Regions from separate parts of the Bradyrhizobium sp. USDA 4353 genome, predicted to be linked through region 1. Evidence: predicted binding sites of a transcription regulator. Region 1 holds the regulator's gene; each other region holds the start of a gene.
The links. Region 1 encodes PhoB, which activates phosphate uptake and scavenging genes when phosphate is short. Its sites were predicted from a motif close to TGTCATNNANCTGTCAT; they were not measured.
Positions count from the first base shown of each region.

Region 1 (4,208 bases):
GGCCGAGGATGATCAATTGGCAAAATCGTCATACTCGGACAGGAGAGCAAGACCCGCGCCAAAAGGCAAGCCTCGCGCTCCCGCGCGCAAATCCCGCTCGAATCAATCCTCGCGGCCTGGTCGAACCCGGATTGATCTCCTCGCTTGGCAACCGGCTATCCGGTCAAGCTCAAACATTGACCAGCCGACGACCAACTCTCTTCCTGCCTGCGCTTCACCGCGCCGAGGCGCTGTGCGCCGCGATCTCGCGCCGCACCGCAGCCTCGAACTGGCTGGCGGGCGCGGCGAACATCAGGCGGGTCTCCTCGTGGAACGCCGAGAAGATGCCGACCACGGCCGGCTCGCCGTTGATCTCGGCCAGGATCGGCGAGCCCGAATAGCCGAAATTGGCGAGGCAATGCACGGTCAGCAGACGGCCGTCCCGGGTCATGCCGGCGCTGCAATTCCTTTGCCCGGTCGGCGAATAGCGCCGCTCCTGGCCATAGCCGATCTCCGAGATCGTGCCGGCCTTGGTCGCGGCCGCGAGCTCGTCGCGGCTGACCGACTTCACCGGCACCGGCTTCGAGGGCAGCGCATCCTTCAGGATGATCAGCGCCCAATCGGCCGGCGAGCGGTCGGTCGACCATTGGTCGTGCTGGGTCGGGATGAAGTCGGGCGCCACGATCAGCTTGTCGGCGACCGACGATGCGGCAGGGGTTCCCTTGTTCAGGCCTGCCAGGAAATGGACGTTGCCGGGGCTGACCTGGGCGAGGCCGTTGAAGACGCAATGCGCCGCCGTCAGCACCACGCGCGGCGCCACCAGAGTGCCCGTGCACGAGCCTCCCGAGCTGAATTGCGCCTGAGTCACGACACCGATCGACGATGCCGGCCAGGAGGTGGGATCGACGACGTCGCCGAAATGCCGGTCGAGCCCGAGAAGCTGCTCGGCGCGCGGATTGGCAATGCCGGCATCGGCCGATTCCGGCTTCGCCCGCCACGCCGCGATAATCTGCTCGGCTTGACGCCGCTGTGCGTCGCTGAGCTTGATACGCTGGATCTCGCGGCCAGCCGACCTGACGCCGTTGCGGCCGGCCATCACCAGCCAAGCATAGCCCTGCACGACGTCCTGGGACATGACCTGGCCATCGAGCATCATCAGGCCGAGCATGTATTGCGACTGGGCAAAGCCCTGCGCGGCAGCGCGGTTGAACCAGCGCGCGGCTTCGCCGTGGTCACGGGCCGCGCCCTCGCCGTTGAAATAGGCGATGCCGAGATAGTGCTGGGCGATGGCGAGCCCCTGATCCGCAGCCTTGCGGTACCAGACCAGCGCCTCGGCCTGGTTGCGTGCGACGCCCACGCCGAAGGCCTGCATGAAGCCGAGATCGAATTGCGCCCGCGCATCACCCTTGCTGGCGAGCGGCTGCAACCGGCGCAACGCCGCTGCCGCCTGTCCGTTCGACGCCGCAGTCACGGCGTCCTCGAGCTCGGCGGCCGTGGCGCCCGCGAGGCTGCCGAGCAGCACGGCGAGACTTATGAGAAGGGTCTTGATCAAGGGCGTCCGCTGAGACCGAAACATCGGCTGCTCAGCAGGCACGATCAAGACGGCGGCGGCGTGGCGGAAAGCGGACCGCTTTGTCCTTAATCCGAGCCGCTCGGGTATCACCCCCGCTCCACCCGCAAGCCCGTTTATCCCTCAGGCCTGCTCCGACTTGGCGAAGCGATCATCGAGCGCATAGCCCGCGCCGCGCACGGTGCGGATCGGATCCTGCTCGCGGCCGGGATTGAGCAGCTTGCGCAGGCGGCCGATATGCACGTCGACGGTGCGCTCGTCGATATAGATGTCGCGGCCCCAGACGCTGTCGAGCAGCTGCTCGCGGCTGAAGACGCGGCCGGGATGCTCCAGGAAGAATTCGAGCAGCCGGTACTCGGTCGGGCCAAGATCGATCGGCCGGCCCGAGCGCGCCACGCGGCGCTTCTCGCGGTCGAGCTCGATGTCGCCATAGGACAACACGGTCGCCAGCCGCTCCGGGCTCGCGCGCCGCAGCAGGCCCTTCACGCGCGCCAAGAGCTCCGGCACCGAGAACGGCTTGACGATGTAGTCGTCGGCGCCGGTCGCGAGGCCGCGCACGCGCTCGCTCTCCTCGCCGCGCGCCGTCAGCATGATGATCGGCAGCTGCCGGGTCTCGGTCCGTGCCCGCAGGCGCCGGCACAGCTCGATGCCGGACAGTCCCGGCAGCATCCAGTCGAGCACGACGAGATCCGGCACGCGCTCCTTGAGCCGCGTGTCGGCCTCGTCGCCGCGCGCCACGGTCTCGACTTCGTAGCCTTCGGCTTCGAGGTTGTAGCGAAGGAGCGTCGTCAGCGCCTCCTCGTCCTCAACCACCAGAATTCGCGCGCCCATGTCTCAATCGTCTTTCTTAGTTGCCGGGGATCGTGGTCGCGAAGCTGGTCATGTCGCCCTTCGGGCGCTTGTCCATGATCTGCTGGCCCTCGATCATATAGAACACGGTCTCGGCGATGTTGGTGGCATGGTCGCCGATCCGCTCGATGTTCTTGGCGCAGAACATCAAATGGATGCAGAACGAGATGTTGCGCGGGTCTTCCATCATGTAGGTCAGGAGCTCGCGGAACAGCGAGGTGCAGATGGCATCGACCTCCTCGTCGCCCTTCCACACCGTCATCGCCGCCGGCAGGTCATGCGCCGCATAGGCGTCGAGCACGGTCTTGACCTGCGACTGAACGAGGTCGGTCATGTGCTCCAGGCCGCGGATCAGCTTGAGCGGATGGAAGTCGCTCTCGAGCGCCGCGACGCGCTTGCCGATGTTCTTGGCGAGGTCGCCGATGCGCTCCAGATCTGTGGCGACGCGCATGGCGCCGACGATCTCGCGCAAATCGACGGCCATCGGCTGGCGGCGGGCGATCGTCAGCACCGCACGCTCCTCGATGATGCGTTGCAGCTTGTCGACCTCGGCGTCGCCGGCGACCACCTTCTGGCCCAGCGCCACGTCGCGCCGCACCAGCGCATCGACGGAGTCGACGATCAGCCGCTCGGCGAGCCCGCCCATCTCGGACACCAGGCGGGTCAGATCCTGCAGATCGCTGTCGAACGCCTTGGCGGTATGTTCACTGGCCATGATGATCTCCTGAAAGGCAATGCTGTCGGCGTCAGCCGAACCGGCCGGTGATGTAATCCTGAGTCCGCCGATCGCTCGGCGAGGTGAAGATCTTGCTGGTGTCGTCGAACTCGATCAACTCGCCGAGATACATGAAGGCGGTCTTGTCGGAGACGCGCGCCGCCTGCTGCATGTTATGCGTCACGATCGCGATCGTGTAGCTCTCCGCGAGCTCCTGGATCAGCTCCTCGACCTTGGCGGTCGAGATCGGATCGAGCGCCGAGCACGGCTCGTCGAACAGGATCACCTCGGGGCGCACCGCCACCGTGCGGGCGATGCACAGGCGCTGCTGCTGGCCGCCCGAGAGCGACAGGCCGGAGGCGTTGAGCTTGTCCTTGACCTCGTTCCACAGCGCGCCGCCGCGCAGCGCCTTCTCGACGCGGTCGTCCATCTCGGACTTCGAGATCTTCTCATAGAGCCGGATGCCGAAGGCGATGTTCTCGTAGATGGTCATCGGGAACGGCGTCGGCTTCTGGAACACCATGCCGACTCGGGCGCGCAGCAGATTGAGATCGAGCTTGGGGTCGAGGATGTTGGTGTTGTCCAGCATCAGCTGGCCGACCGCGCGCTGGCCCGGATAGAGATCGTACATCCGGTTGAAGATGCGCAGCAGCGTGGACTTGCCGCAACCGGACGGGCCGATGAAGGCCGTGACGCGGTTGGTGCCGAGCGACAGATTGATGTTCTTCAGCGCGTGGTGATCGCCATAGTAGAAGTTCAGGTTGCGGGCGGTCACCTTGGCCGGCGCCTCCGGCAGCGACTTCGGAGGAATGGCGGCCGTCGGGCTGCTCACGGATACGGACATGTCGGTCATTTCGAGCTCCTCTCGGCGCCGAGGATGCGCGCGCCGATGTTCAGGGCCAGCACGGTCAATGTGATCAGAAGGGCGCCGCTCCAGGCCAGCTGTTTCCAGTAGGCATAGGGGCTCTGTACGAAGTTATTGATGGTCACCGGCAGGTTCGCCATCGTCTTGGAGAGGCTCAGGCTCCAGAACTGGTTCGACAGCGCAGTGAACAGCAGCGGCGCGGTCTCGCCCGCGACGCGGGCGGTCGCCAG
Region 1 is NZ_JBSSGB010000001.1:3,363,556-3,367,763, reverse strand. Features, by position in the region: gene ACVILH_RS14795 (HoxN/HupN/NixA family nickel/cobalt transporter) at 1-32, opposite strand, end outside; gene ACVILH_RS14790 (trypsin-like serine protease) at 215-1,531, opposite strand; gene phoB (phosphate regulon transcriptional regulator PhoB) at 1,673-2,380, opposite strand; gene phoU (phosphate signaling complex protein PhoU) at 2,397-3,113, opposite strand; gene pstB (phosphate ABC transporter ATP-binding protein PstB) at 3,145-3,966, opposite strand; gene pstA (phosphate ABC transporter permease PstA) at 3,963-4,208, opposite strand, start outside.

Region 2 (4,208 bases), 190 kb from region 1:
GCGGGGTGTAGCTCGGGCTCGTGCCGGAGAAGACCGAGGCGGCCGCCGCAGCGGAGGTTCCGGCAATGTCGTTGGTGGTCGCGATCAGCGAGCCGACATTCACCTGGCTGCCGCCGCCGAAGATGATGCCGTTCGGATTGATCAGCAGGACGGTGCCGTCGGCCTTGATGTTGCCGAGGATCTGGCTCGGCCTGCCGGTCGCATCGACGCGGTTCAGCGCGATCCAGCCGGGATTGCCCTGCTGGTTGTAGACCAGCGTGGTGTTTTTCCCGACATTGAACTGATACCAGGTCATGATGGCCTGGGGCGCGGTCTGGTTGATCGTGACGGTCGTCCGCCCGTTGCTCGCGCTCGACTGCACCGGCTGATCGGCGCCGGTCCACAGATTGGTCGCAGCTCCGGCCTGCGACGCGTTGGTGACGCGCGGATCGACGACGAGCCCGCCGGGCGACAGGCCATCGGTCACCGCCGGCAGGCCGTTGCCGAGGCTGGTCGACACACCGGCCATCGCGGCGTTGCGCGCGGCCGCCTGGGCCGCCTGCATCGCCTTGAGCACCGCCGCCGCCCGAGTCATGGCATCCTGCGACTGCTTGGCGATCGTGGCGGCCTGCTGCGAGGCCGCCGAGGCCGCAGCACTCGCCGCCGCGGCCGCCGACGCCGCCCCCGTCGCACCAAGCGGACGGGCCTGAACGACCGCGCCGGTTACGAGCAGCGCGACGGCGCTCACGCAGCCGAGCCAGAGCAGCCGGCGGAAACGGGACGGAGCCGCTGGCGTGGCTTGCAGCGGAGCGGACCAGGATGGCGTGGTCTCGATCGGCGAACGCGCAACACGCCGCCGACGCAGCGCCGCCGTTGCAGCGCGCTTCGCCTGCGTTGACCTGCCCTGCGCCATCGTCCGCTCCTGACGTCACCGTGATCGTCGCGCTCGCCCGCCGGTCGCGGCTGGGCTCACTGCTGAACAGACGATCGATCGGGGCCGGGACTGAAAGAGTTTCGGCAGGCGGTTGATCCCGGTCGTCAGTGCGTCCTCACGCTGACCCCGATCCGCACCGGCTGCGCCATGCCCGGCGGCTGGGGACGGCTGATCATGAGGCCGCGCAGCGCCGCAACCAGGGCCGTGTCGCGCGCGGGATCCCCCGTCGTGCTCGCCACCATGACCTGGTCGATAGTGCGCTCGGAATTGATCCACAGATTCACGACGGCGCGATAATTGCCGTCGCGCGTCCTGGGGTTGTTGCGCAGCGCGTTATGGACGTCGATCCGCACGGAGTCGCTGAACTCCTGTGACGGTGCCGATGGCGAACTTCCGCCCTGGACGTGCATCGTGCCTAGCGACAGGTCGGAGCCGAAGCGCGGCGCGGCGCCCTCCACACGCTGGGGCGCATCGAGCGTCAGCGTCACCGCGCCGGGGCGACTGTACTGCACCTTGAGATCGGTCCCCGCCAGCAGCCTGATCAACGCGTCATGCGCGGTATAGCGGCCCTCCACCGCGGCGGATTGCCGGCCTTCGGCGGACTTGCTTTCATACAGCAATTGAACCCCGGCCAATTGGCCGAAGGCCTGCAACGCCGTGGCCAAGGGCTGCGCCGGGATCGAGAACAGGCGCGGCTGCTCATCGCCTGTGGCTTCACCGGCGTGACTTGCCGCGCCGGCGAGGAGAGCGAGCGCAGCGACAACGAGATGCCACGAAGCCGTCCGACGCATCGCGCTCATCCTGCCCCCACGTTAATTCTCACGCGGCCGGCGCGACGCCTGCAACATCGACGGCGTGCAGCGAGCGCCATGTCGACAGCTCCGCAAGCTCGGCGTCCGGCCGCCGCGCAACGATGTCGCCGCGTCCCAGATACATGGAGCCGGCATTGCCGTCGATCGTGATCCAGTCGCCCGGCGAAATCACGGCGTCGCCGATCCGCGCCAAGGGCGCCTCGCCGTCGATCCGGATCGCAGCACATCCGACGACGCAGGGCTTGCCCATCTGGCGGGCGACGAGAGAGGCGTGCGCGGTGCGAGCCCCGACGGCCGTGACGATCCCCGCTGCCGCGGCAAAGCCGGCGATATCGGCCGTGCTGGTGTCATGACGGATCAGGATCACCGGATCACCGGATGCCGCCAGCCGTTCCGCGGACGCGCTGTCAAAGACCGCCCGCCCCGTCGCGACGCCGCCGGAGGCCGCGACCCCGACCGCCGCCGGCTGCCCGGTCGCCATGAGCGAGGTCTCCGTCAGCGCGTCGACATCGACGCCCGCGATCCGCTCGAGCGCCTGCTGCGGCGTGATCAATTGCTCATGCACCAGATCGACCGCAATGCGCAGCGCGGCGCGCGGCGTGCGCTTGGCGGCGCGCGTCTGCAGGATCCACAGGCGGCCTTCCTCGATGGTGAACTCGATGTCCTGGACGTCGCGGAACTCGCCTTCCAGCCGCTTCAATGTCGCGCGCAATTGCTGCGCGACCTCCGGCAGCGTCCGTGACAATGCCGCCTCGGTCTCCGGCGTCCTCCGGCCAGACACCACGTCCTCGCCCTGCGAGTCGAACAGCACGTCGATGACCGGCGTGTCCGCGCCCGTCGACGGATCGCGCGAGAATGCAACGCCCGCGCCCGACGAGGTGCCACCATTGCCGAACACCATGGCCTGCACCGTCACCGCCGTGCCCTTGAGATCCTCCAGTCCCTGGAGCCGTCGATAGGTCCGCGCCCGCTCGCTGGTCCAGGAGCGATAGACCGCCCGCGCCGAGCGCTCCAACTGGACCGCGGCGTCCTCCAGCCAGCCGTCATCGTCGGAATCCTCCAGCAGCCGCCGCTCCTCGGACGCCAGCCGCTCCAGCGCCTCGCTGTCGAGCTCGCGCTCATTCGCCGCGTCTTCTGCCGCGATCATCTGAGTCAACCGCTCCGCCAGCGGCCCGGGATCGATCCCGAGCACCGTCTCGGCATAGCTCTCGAGCAGGCGCCGGCGGCAGTCCCAGGCCAGCCGTGGCCGTCCGGTCGCGCGCACGAGGCCGCGCACGGCGCGCGACGTGCAGCCGACATTCAGGACGGTGTCGAGCATGCCGGGCATCGACCGCGCCGCGCCGGACCTGACCGAAACCAACAGCGGATTGCGCGAGCAGCCGAACGATTTTCCCGTCGCCTGCTCCAGGAAGGCGATGCCCTCCTTCAAGCCGTCGACGAGCTGACGCGTGGCCTGACTCTTACCCGCAACGACATCGGCGCAGAGCTGCACCGGCAGCACGAAGGCGGGCGGCACCGGCAGATCCAGCGCGGCCATCCGGGCGAGGTTGGCCGCCTTCGCTCCGACCTGTTCGGCGCCGGGCAGCTCACGCCGGCCATCGCCAATCCGTACGATCGTCATTGCATCATTCCTCACGCCGAGAGGTCACTCATCGTATAGCGCCGCAGCAGATGGCCGAAGCTCGCCAGGCAGTCGGTGGCGCGCTCGATCGCGCGCGCGAGCTCCAGCGCGGCCAGCGATGCGGTCACGTCGAGGCCGCCGGAAAACACCAGCGTCGTGATCTCGCGCTCCCGCGCATCCGCCTGATGCTCCGCATCCATCAGCCGGGCGACCGCCGCCAACGCATCCTCGGAATCCGCGCGGCGCCCCTCCTGAACCTCGGCGGCGGCGGCGAGGCCGGCCGCGGCATGCTCGGTCGCGGTCACGCCGACAGCGGCGAGCGCCTGCAGCGCGGAGCTGATCTCGGGCTTCATCGGGGCTGGCGTCAGCGACGCGATGAACGCCGCCTGCTCCAGCTCATCGATCGCCTGCTCGACCCGGTCGACCAGATCGCCGATCACCGCGCGCGCATTGAGCCGGGTGATCTCCGCACGCGCCTCGATCGCGATCCTGTCGGCCTTCTGCTCGATCCGGCCGGCGCGCTCCGCGAGCTGCTTGACGGCCGCCGGATCAGGTTCGGTCATCGCCAGCGATTGCTGGACCAGCGCGGCGACGTCGCGCGCCAGACCGATCTGGCGAAGCACCATCGCGAGCAAGGCGCTGTCGACGCGGTCGAGATGTCTGACGAGATCGGCACCGATCCGGTCGCGCGCGAGCCGCGACGACTGTCCCTCCAGCAGCGCCTCGGTCGAGATCTGCAGGCAGGCCTTGAGGAAGCTGATCGCGGCCTCGCGCCCCAGCACCTGGTCCAGCCGCTCGCCGAAGCCGAGACGCGTCGGCGCCGCGCTGCGCACGGCCGCGCCGAGCAGCTCGTTGCCGCCGA
Region 2 is NZ_JBSSGB010000001.1:3,172,468-3,176,675, reverse strand. Features, by position in the region: gene ACVILH_RS14010 (filamentous haemagglutinin family protein) at 1-892, opposite strand, end outside; gene ACVILH_RS14005 (STN domain-containing protein) at 1,018-1,578, opposite strand; gene ACVILH_RS14000 (PEP/pyruvate-binding domain-containing protein) at 1,733-3,346, opposite strand; gene ACVILH_RS13995 (DUF47 family protein) at 3,358-4,208, opposite strand, start outside.
Region 2: a site for PhoB is predicted at 1,670-1,686, ahead of ACVILH_RS14005 (STN domain-containing protein). Genes of this name have one in related genera too.

Region 3 (4,208 bases), 2.1 Mb from region 1:
GGCGCCAAGGTCATCGGCCTCGCCAATGCCGGCGGCGACACCACCAACTCGATCAAGCAGGCGGCCGAGTTCGGCATCACCAAGGGGGGCCAGAAGCTCGCCGCGCTGCTCTTGTTCCTGACCGACGTCAAGTCGATCGGGCTCGACATCGCGCAGGGCCTCAACTTCACCGAGACGTTCTACTGGGACATGAACGACCAGACCCGCGCCTTCTCGGCGCGCTTCTCCAAGCGCATGAAGAACGGCGCGCCGCCGACCATGGTGCAGGCCGGCGTCTATGCTGGCCTGATGCATTACTTCAAGGCGCTGGAGGCGCTCGGCGAGAACCCGCATGACGGCGTCAAGGTCGTGGACAAGATGAAGTCGATGCCGACCGAGGATGCGCTGTTCGGCAAGGGCGAGATCCAGCCCAACGGCCGCACCATCCACACCGCCTATCTGTTCGAGGTCAAGAAGCCGTCGGAATCGAAGGGCCCGTGGGATCTGTACAAGCTGGTCGGCTCGGTGCCGGGCGATCAGGCCTTCACGCCGCTCGACAAGAGCGCATGCGCGCTGTTGAAGAAGTAAGCCGCTGCCGCCCCGGTGGCCGAGGCCGCCGGGGCGCTGCTGTCCTCAAGGAAACGCCGAGAGAAACAGAACAAGACGATGCAGGCTCTCTACGCACAGCTCCTGGTCGGACTGATCAACGGCTCGTTCTACGCGCTGCTCAGTCTCGGGCTTGCCGTCATCTTCGGCATGCTCAACATCATCAATTTCGCGCATGGCGCGCTCTACATGATGGGCGCGTTCTGCGCCTATTTCCTGCTGAATATCGGCGGCATCAACTACTGGCTGGCGCTCTTGCTCGCGCCGATCATCGTCGGCGCCTTCGGCATGGTGCTCGAACGCACCATGCTGCAATGGCTCGCCGGGCTCGATCACCTCTACGGGCTGCTGCTGACCTTCGGACTGGCCCTGATCATCCAGGGCGTGTTCCAGAACTTCTTCGGCTCGTCGGGCCTGCCTTATGCCATTCCCGAACAGTTGCGCGGCGGCATCAATCTCGGCTTCATGTTCTTACCCGTCTACCGCGGCTGGGTGGTGATCTTCTCGCTCGTGATCTGCCTCGCCACTTGGTTCCTGATCGAGCGGACGCGGCTCGGCGCCTATCTGCGCGCCGCGACCGAGAACCCGACCTTGGTGCGGGCGTTCGGCATCAACGTGCCGCGCATGATCACATTGACCTATGGCCTCGGCGTCGGGCTTGCCGCGCTGGCCGGGGTGTTGTCGGCGCCGATCAACCAGGTCCGTCCCTTGATGGGCGAGAACATCATCATCGTCGTGTTCGCGGTCGTCGTGATCGGCGGCATGGGCTCGATCATGGGCTCGATCATCACCGGCTTTGCGCTCGGGGTGATCGAGGGACTGACCAAATATTTCTATCCCGAGGCTTCCAACACCGTGGTCTTCGTTCTGATGGTCCTGGTGCTGCTGGTGAAGCCGACGGGTCTGACCGGACGGGCGGCCTGACATGACATCGATCACCGACGACACCCAGCCGATCACCCCGCGCGCGATGCGCGACGAGATGATCGTGTTCGTCATCATGGCGGCGCTGCTCGCCATCGTGCCGTTCACCGGGCTGTACCCGTTCTTCGTCATGCAGGCGCTGTGCTTTGCGCTTCTCGCCTGCGCCTTCAACCTTCTGATCGGCTATGGTGGCCTGCTGTCTTTCGGCCACGCGATGTTCCTCGGCACGGCCGGCTATTGCAGCGCCCATGCGCTGAAGGTCTGGGGGCTGCCGCCGGAGCTCGGCATCCTCACCGGCGTCGCCGGATCGTTCGTGCTGTCGGTGATCACCGGCTACATCTCGATCCGCCGCCAGGGCATCTATTTCGCCATGATCACGCTGGCGCTCTCGCAGTTGCTCTATTTCATCTATCTGCAGGCGCCTTTCACGCATGGCGAGGACGGAATCCAGGGCATTCCTCAGGGCCGCATGTTCGGCGTCCTCGACCTGTCCAAGCCGACGGTGCTCTATTATGTCGTGCTCGCCGGTTTCCTTGCCGGCTTCCTCATGATCTTCCGCACCATCAACTCGCCATTCGGCGAGGTGCTGAAATCGATCCGAGAGAATGAGCAGCGGGCGATCTCGCTCGGCTACAAGACTGATCACTACAAGCTGCTGGCGTTCATCCTGTCCGGGACCTTGGCGGGTCTTGCCGGAGCGCTGAAGGTCTTTGTCGCCCAGAATGCGTCGCTGACCGATGTCGAGGTGGCGATGTCGGGACAGATCGTGCTGATGACGCTGGTCGGCGGGCTCGGCACGGTGTTTGGACCGGTGGTCGGGGCCTTCGTCATCGTGGGCATGCAGCAATATCTGGCCGGGTTCGGGCAGTGGGTGACCGTCATCCAGGGCGTGATCTTCGTCGCCTGCGTGCTCACCTTCCGCCGCGGGGTGATCGGCGAAATCGCCCATCTGTTGAAGCGGTCACTCTAAGCCGTTGATCTAACGAAGGTTATCAAAAGGGCAGAATGCGGTGGATCAGCCGTCCTCCGCTTCTTCTGCGGCGTGATCCGGAGTATGACACTTCTGTGACGGGCCAGCCCTGGCCTGTTTCGGAATGGATGGATCTCGTCCCATGCTCAACTGGTTCCGCGCCGTCCTCCCCAAGGAGGAGCGGTTTTTCGATTTGTTCGCCCGCCACAACAAGGTGGTGATCCAGGGCGCGCATGCGCTTGTGGATATGCTGAAGGGCGGCGACGACGTGTTGACCCATTGCCAGCGCGTCAGCCAGTTCGAGAACGACGCTGACAACATCACGCGCGAGGTGCTGACCGCCGTCCGCCGCACCTTCATCACCCCGTTCGACCGCGGTGACATCAAGAACCTGATCACCTCGATGGACGATGCCATCGATCAGATGCAGCAGACCGCCAAGGCGGTGGTGCTGTTCGAGGTCAAGGAGTTCGAGCCGACGATGCGCGAGATGGGCACTCTCTTGGTCGACTGCGCCAACCTGATCGGGAAGGCGCTGCCGCTGCTGCAGGCGATCGGCCAGAACGTGCCGATGATCACCGCGATTACCGAGGAGATGACCAAGCTCGAGGGCCGCGTCGACGACCTCCACGACATCGGGCTCAAGGAGCTGTTCCTCAAGCACCGCAACGCCAACACGATGGACTTCATCGTCGGCGCCGAGATCTACGATCACCTCGAGAAGGTCGCAGACCGCTTCGACGACGTCGCCAACGAGATCAATTCGATCATGATCGAACAGGTCTAGGGTAGGGCCGCGCCGTGGACGCTCAACTCGGCCTGCCCATCCTGGTCTGCCTCATCGCCGTCGCGCTCGCCTTCGACTTCCTGAACGGCCTGCACGATGCCGCCAATTCGATCGCGACCATCGTCTCGACCCGCGTGCTGCGGCCGCAATACGCCGTGTTCTGGGCCGCGTTCTTCAATTTCGTTGCCTTCGGCGTGTTCGGCCTGCATGTCGCGCAGACCATCGGCACCGGGATCATCGACCCGGCGATCGTCGACGCGCAGGTGATCTTCGCAGCCCTTGTCGGCGCCATTGTCTGGAACCTCGTGACCTGGGCGGCTGGCATTCCCTCCTCGAGCTCGCACGCGCTGATCGGTGGTCTGGTCGGGGCAGGGGTCGCCAAGGCCGGCATCTCTGCCGCGGTGTGGAGCGGCCTGTCGAAGACCGTGCTGGCCATCGTGCTGTCGCCGCTGGTTGGCCTGATCCTCGCGATGATCCTGGTTGCGATCGTGTCCTGGGCCTCGGTGCGCTCGACGCCCTTTGCCGTGGATCGCGCCTTCCGCATCCTGCAATTCGCTTCCGCCTCACTGTATTCGCTCGGCCATGGCGGCAATGACGCGCAGAAGACGATGGGCATCATCGCGGTGCTGCTGTACTCGCAGGGCCATCTCGGCGAGCATTTCACGGTGCCGTTCTGGGTCGTGCTGTCGTGCCAGGCGGCGATGGCGATGGGCACCCTGATGGGCGGCTGGCGCATCGTCCGCACCATGGGCCTGCGCATCACCAAGCTGAACCCGATGCAGGGCTTCTGCGCCGAGACCGGCGGCGCCATCACCCTGTTCCTGGCGACCTTCCTTGGCGTCCCCGTCTCGACCACCCATACCATCACCGGCGCCATCGTCGGCGTCGGCGCCGCCCGCCGCGCCTCGGCGGTGCGCTGGAACGTCGCCGGATCGATCGTCT
Region 3 is NZ_JBSSGB010000001.1:5,446,399-5,450,606, forward strand. Features, by position in the region: gene ACVILH_RS24640 (ABC transporter substrate-binding protein) at 1-567, shown strand, start outside; gene ACVILH_RS24645 (branched-chain amino acid ABC transporter permease) at 646-1,509, shown strand; gene ACVILH_RS24650 (branched-chain amino acid ABC transporter permease) at 1,511-2,479, shown strand; gene ACVILH_RS24655 (DUF47 domain-containing protein) at 2,622-3,266, shown strand; gene ACVILH_RS24660 (anion permease) at 3,281-4,208, shown strand, end outside.
Region 3: a site for PhoB is predicted at 2,564-2,580, ahead of ACVILH_RS24655 (DUF47 domain-containing protein). Genes of this name have one in related genera too.

Region 4 (4,208 bases), 1.9 Mb from region 1:
GCCGCGCTGGTGGTGACGGTGGGCCTCGGCCTGGCCGGCACGCTGCTGGCGCTGAACCAGAAGCCGGCAACGGTTCTGAGGAACCTTTGACGCGCTGACATTTGAGCTATTGTGCGGTCATGCCGCACGGTTAACGGGTTTTTCACGGCCCAAACGCGCGCGGAGCGACATTCAGCCGCGCGTGGAAGCTTGCACCAAATATGCTAGTTTCCCATTTAAGGATGGGCTCAGAAAGCTGCCAAAGAGCTCTGCGAAAAGATGGCGAATTTGCCGATGACGCAAATTTAATATCGATGGCAGCGTTGATGAGATAGGGTTTTTCGAGAACCGGCCAAGGGTCCTGCCAGGACCGGGCTGCCGGGCAACCAACGGGAATTCGACCATGTCGGACCTAGACCGCAACTATGCTTCACCCTTTGGCCGGGTGGCCGGGCGCGCCGATGCCGCGACCGTCGACGCCGGTCTGCGCGCCTACATGCTGCGCATCTACAACTACATGAGCATCGGCCTGGCCATCACCGGCCTCGCGGCGCTCGGCGTCTACATGGCGTCGGTGACCGGCGATCCGGCAGCCGGCGTGTTCAAGTTCGGCAACGCCTATCTGACGCAGTTCGGCTACGCGATGTTCGTGAGCCCGCTGAAGTGGCTGTTCATCCTGGCCCCCTTGGTCATGGTGTTCGCGATCTCGGCCGGCATCAACCGCCTGGCGCCGTCGACCGCGCAGATCCTGTTCTGGGTGTTCTCGGCCTTGATGGGCATCTCGCTGTCGTCGATCTTCCTGGTGTACACCCACACCTCGATCGTGCGGGTGTTCTTCATCACCGCGGCGACCTTCGGTGCGCTCAGCCTGTACGGCTACACGACCAAGCGTGACATGACGGGCATGGGCTCGTTCCTGTTCATGGGCCTGATCGGCATCGTGCTGGCGAGCCTCGTGAACCTGTTCCTGGCGAGCTCGATGCTGCAGTTCATCGTCTCGGTGATCGGCGTGTTCGTGTTCGCCGGCCTGACCGCCTGGGATACGCAGCGCCTGAAGAACGAGTACATCTACGGCTACGCCTCCGCGGGCGGCGACATCGCCGAGCGCGCAGCGATCACCGGCGCCCTGTCGCTGTACCTGAACTTCATCAACCTGTTCACGCTGCTCTTGCAGTTGCTGGGACAGCGCGACTGATCTGATCGCTCCGACGAGCGACCTTCGAAGCCCCGGCCTCAGTGCCGGGGCTTTTCTTTTGTGCCGCACGCCGTCTGGGGCGACCGGTTGATCTCCCGTTCTGCGAACGGCAGCCATGCCCCGCGCAGGTTGAACCGCTTTCGCGCGCTGGTATGGTCTGGCCATGCCCAGCATCGAAATTCGCCCGACCACCGAGGCCGACCTTCCCGCCATCACCGCGATCTACGGCCAGGCCGTGCGCGAAGGCACGGCCACCTTCGAGCTCGATCCGCCGGATCTCGCGGAGATGACCCGGCGCTTCCGGGCGCTGACCGACGGCGGCTTCCCTTATTTCGCCGCCGTGCTGGATGGCGAGGTGGTGGGCTATGCCTATGCAGGGCCGTACCGGCCGCGGCCCGCTTATCGCTTCACCGTCGAGAACTCCGTCTATCTCGCGCCCGCCAGCCAACGCCGCGGCATCGGCATGCGCTTGATGCGGGCGTTGATCGCGGCGTGTGAGGAACGCGGTTTTCGCCAGATGATCGCGGTGATCGGCGACTCCGCCAATGCCGGCTCGGTCGGACTGCACACCGCCTGCGGCTTCCAGATGATCGGCACCCATCCGAGCGTCGGCCTGAAGTTCGGCCGCTGGCTCGATACGGTCATGATGCAACGGCCGCTCGGAAGCGGCAGCAGCGACGTCCCGGCCTGAGCACCGCTGAGGACCAGATCAGAGCGCGCTCTGATCCCGTGGAAGCGCCTCCGCCGCTGCTCTGCGCGGATTGTCGCAACTTTTCCGATGATGACGACCACGGGCGCCACGATCTCAGTCTCACCCTCCCCTGGAGGGGGAGGGTCGATCGCACGCGAAGCGGGCGAGCGGGGTGGGGTGAAGCCGCGAAAACCGGTTCGAGCGGAGAGATCACCCCACCCCGGCTCACATGCGCTTCGCGCATCTGAGCCGACCCTCCCCCTCAAGGGGAGGGTGACAGCGGGGTCGCCTCGTGCGTCAGACCAGCGCCGGCTTCGGCGCGATCGCGAGCAGCACGCGCTCCAGCTCATGGCCGCGGCGCAGGATCAGGCCGGTCGCCGAGATCACGCTGTACATGCCCTGCTTGCGCGCCAGCCGCGGATCCTTCTCGATCCGGTAGAGCGGCACCTCGGAGGCGCGGCGGAAGACAGAGAACACCGCGCGGTCGCGCAGGAAGTCGATCGAGTAGTCGCGCCACTCGCCGTCGGCGACCATGCGGCCGTAGAGATTGAGGATGCGGTTCAGCTCGAGACGGTCGAACGTCACCCGGGTCGGCGCTGCGGCCGCGTTGCGCGCCGCCGCGCGGTTCTCGCTGGGATCGGCATCCTCCGGCGTGAGGTTCATGAGCGTCCTCCTGTCATCTGTGTGACATGATCGCGCCAACCGGCGTCAGCCGCAAGGGGCGGTTTTCATGACCGAACTTGGCAGCTTCGTAGAGATGCGCGAGTTCCGCGAACACGCAAGCGTCACGGGATCGTTAGCAGAATCATAATCGCGCCGCCTTTCCGCCCAGGGACTGCCCCCGGCCTTAGGCATAAGATTCGTGTGCGTTGGCCCGGTCCTTTCGGTTCCGGATTCCTCAGCCCCCAGCCCCCCGGGGTCGTCAGGATCGGGTCTATTCACAAGTAATGGCAAAGGGCCAACGCAAGTTGGTCCTTTTGCTTTTTGGGCGGGAGCTCGCGCGACGATGTTGCGACGCGCGTCAGCCCTGAAGCTGGACGCGTCGCGCCGTCGATCAAGCCATCTTGAATTTGAAGATGAGGGGCGAAAGGGCTCAGCGCTCGGGAGCGCGGCTCGCCGCCGACGTCCGGGTGAGCAACGGCAGATCCGAGCGAGCCGCGCCGAGCATCAGGCCGGGCCGGTCGCGGCTGCCGTCCTGCACATAGACGACGGCGCCATCGACGCCCTCACGGGCGATCTTCTCGAGCGGGACGCTCCAGCTTGCCGACGCCCCAGTCCAGTCGCCCAGCTTCATCAGACTGCGGACGACATTGTAGTAGGTCAGCTCCCGGCCGCCATTCTCGCCGCGCGCGACCTGGATCGGAACGACGCGCGCGATCGAGCAGACCCAGACCTCGCCATGCTTACGGGCCGCATGCTCATCGGCGGCAGCGACCGACACGGTCAGCTCCTGGCCTTCGATCGACAGGCGGACCGGCACCGACATCACGGCGCCGCCGCGGCCTGTATCCTCGATCGCCCCTTCGATCGCCTCGCGATCGCTGCCGATCACATGCACCGCGCCATTGACCACGGCCTGCGGGGTGTAGACCTCGCGATCGCCGCGGGCCCGTGAATAAGCGCGCTGCCGGGCCGTGAAGCGCGAATCCGCCAACGTGTCCTTCCAGCCGAGATAGTCCCAATAATCGATCGGCAGGGACAGGGTGATCACGGAGGGATCGTGTGAGAGGTCACCGAGCAGCTTGTCGGCCGGCGGACAGGACGAGCAGCCCTGCGAGGTGAAGAGTTCAATCACCGCACGAGGGTCGGCAGAGGCCGGCCGGACGAAAGCGATGACCGCACAGACACCAAGAGCCGCGCGCGACCACCACGACATCTGTCCACTCATCGCCACTGTCCCGTCTGGACCACCGTCCGCTGCGCTCGCGCGCGTCACCACCTACGCGATGCCGTCCTCTTAGTTAATAAACCGAAAATGCAAAGGAGGCGGCCTCTGTCTTAGGCCGCCTCCTTCATCACCCGCTACTCACTTCAGAGTGAGCCAAACTGTCGCATCCCGCTTTGGTTAAGCGGCGAGCTTGCGCAGCACGTAGTGCAGGATGCCGCCGTTCCGGTAGTAGTCGAGCTCGTCCAGCGTATCGATGCGGCAGAGCAGCGGCACCTGCTGCGACGCACCGTCGGCCGAGACGATCTCCGCGGTCAGCGTCTGGCGCGGCTTGAGATCACCCTGCAGGCCCTTGATGGTGACCTTCTCGTCGCCCTTGAGGCCGAGCGAAGACCACGAGGTGCCCTCCTGGAAGGTGAGCGGAAGCACACCCATGCCGACCAGGTTCGAGCGGTGGA
Region 4 is NZ_JBSSGB010000001.1:1,416,158-1,420,365, forward strand. Features, by position in the region: gene ACVILH_RS06260 (ABC transporter permease) at 1-90, shown strand, start outside; gene ACVILH_RS06265 (Bax inhibitor-1/YccA family protein) at 383-1,174, shown strand; gene ACVILH_RS06270 (N-acetyltransferase family protein) at 1,338-1,865, shown strand; gene ACVILH_RS06275 (DUF2794 domain-containing protein) at 2,163-2,528, opposite strand; gene ACVILH_RS06280 (DUF1223 domain-containing protein) at 2,959-3,741, opposite strand; gene acnA (aconitate hydratase AcnA) at 3,931-4,208, opposite strand, start outside.
Region 4: a site for PhoB is predicted at 2,540-2,556, ahead of ACVILH_RS06275 (DUF2794 domain-containing protein). Genes of this name have one in related genera too.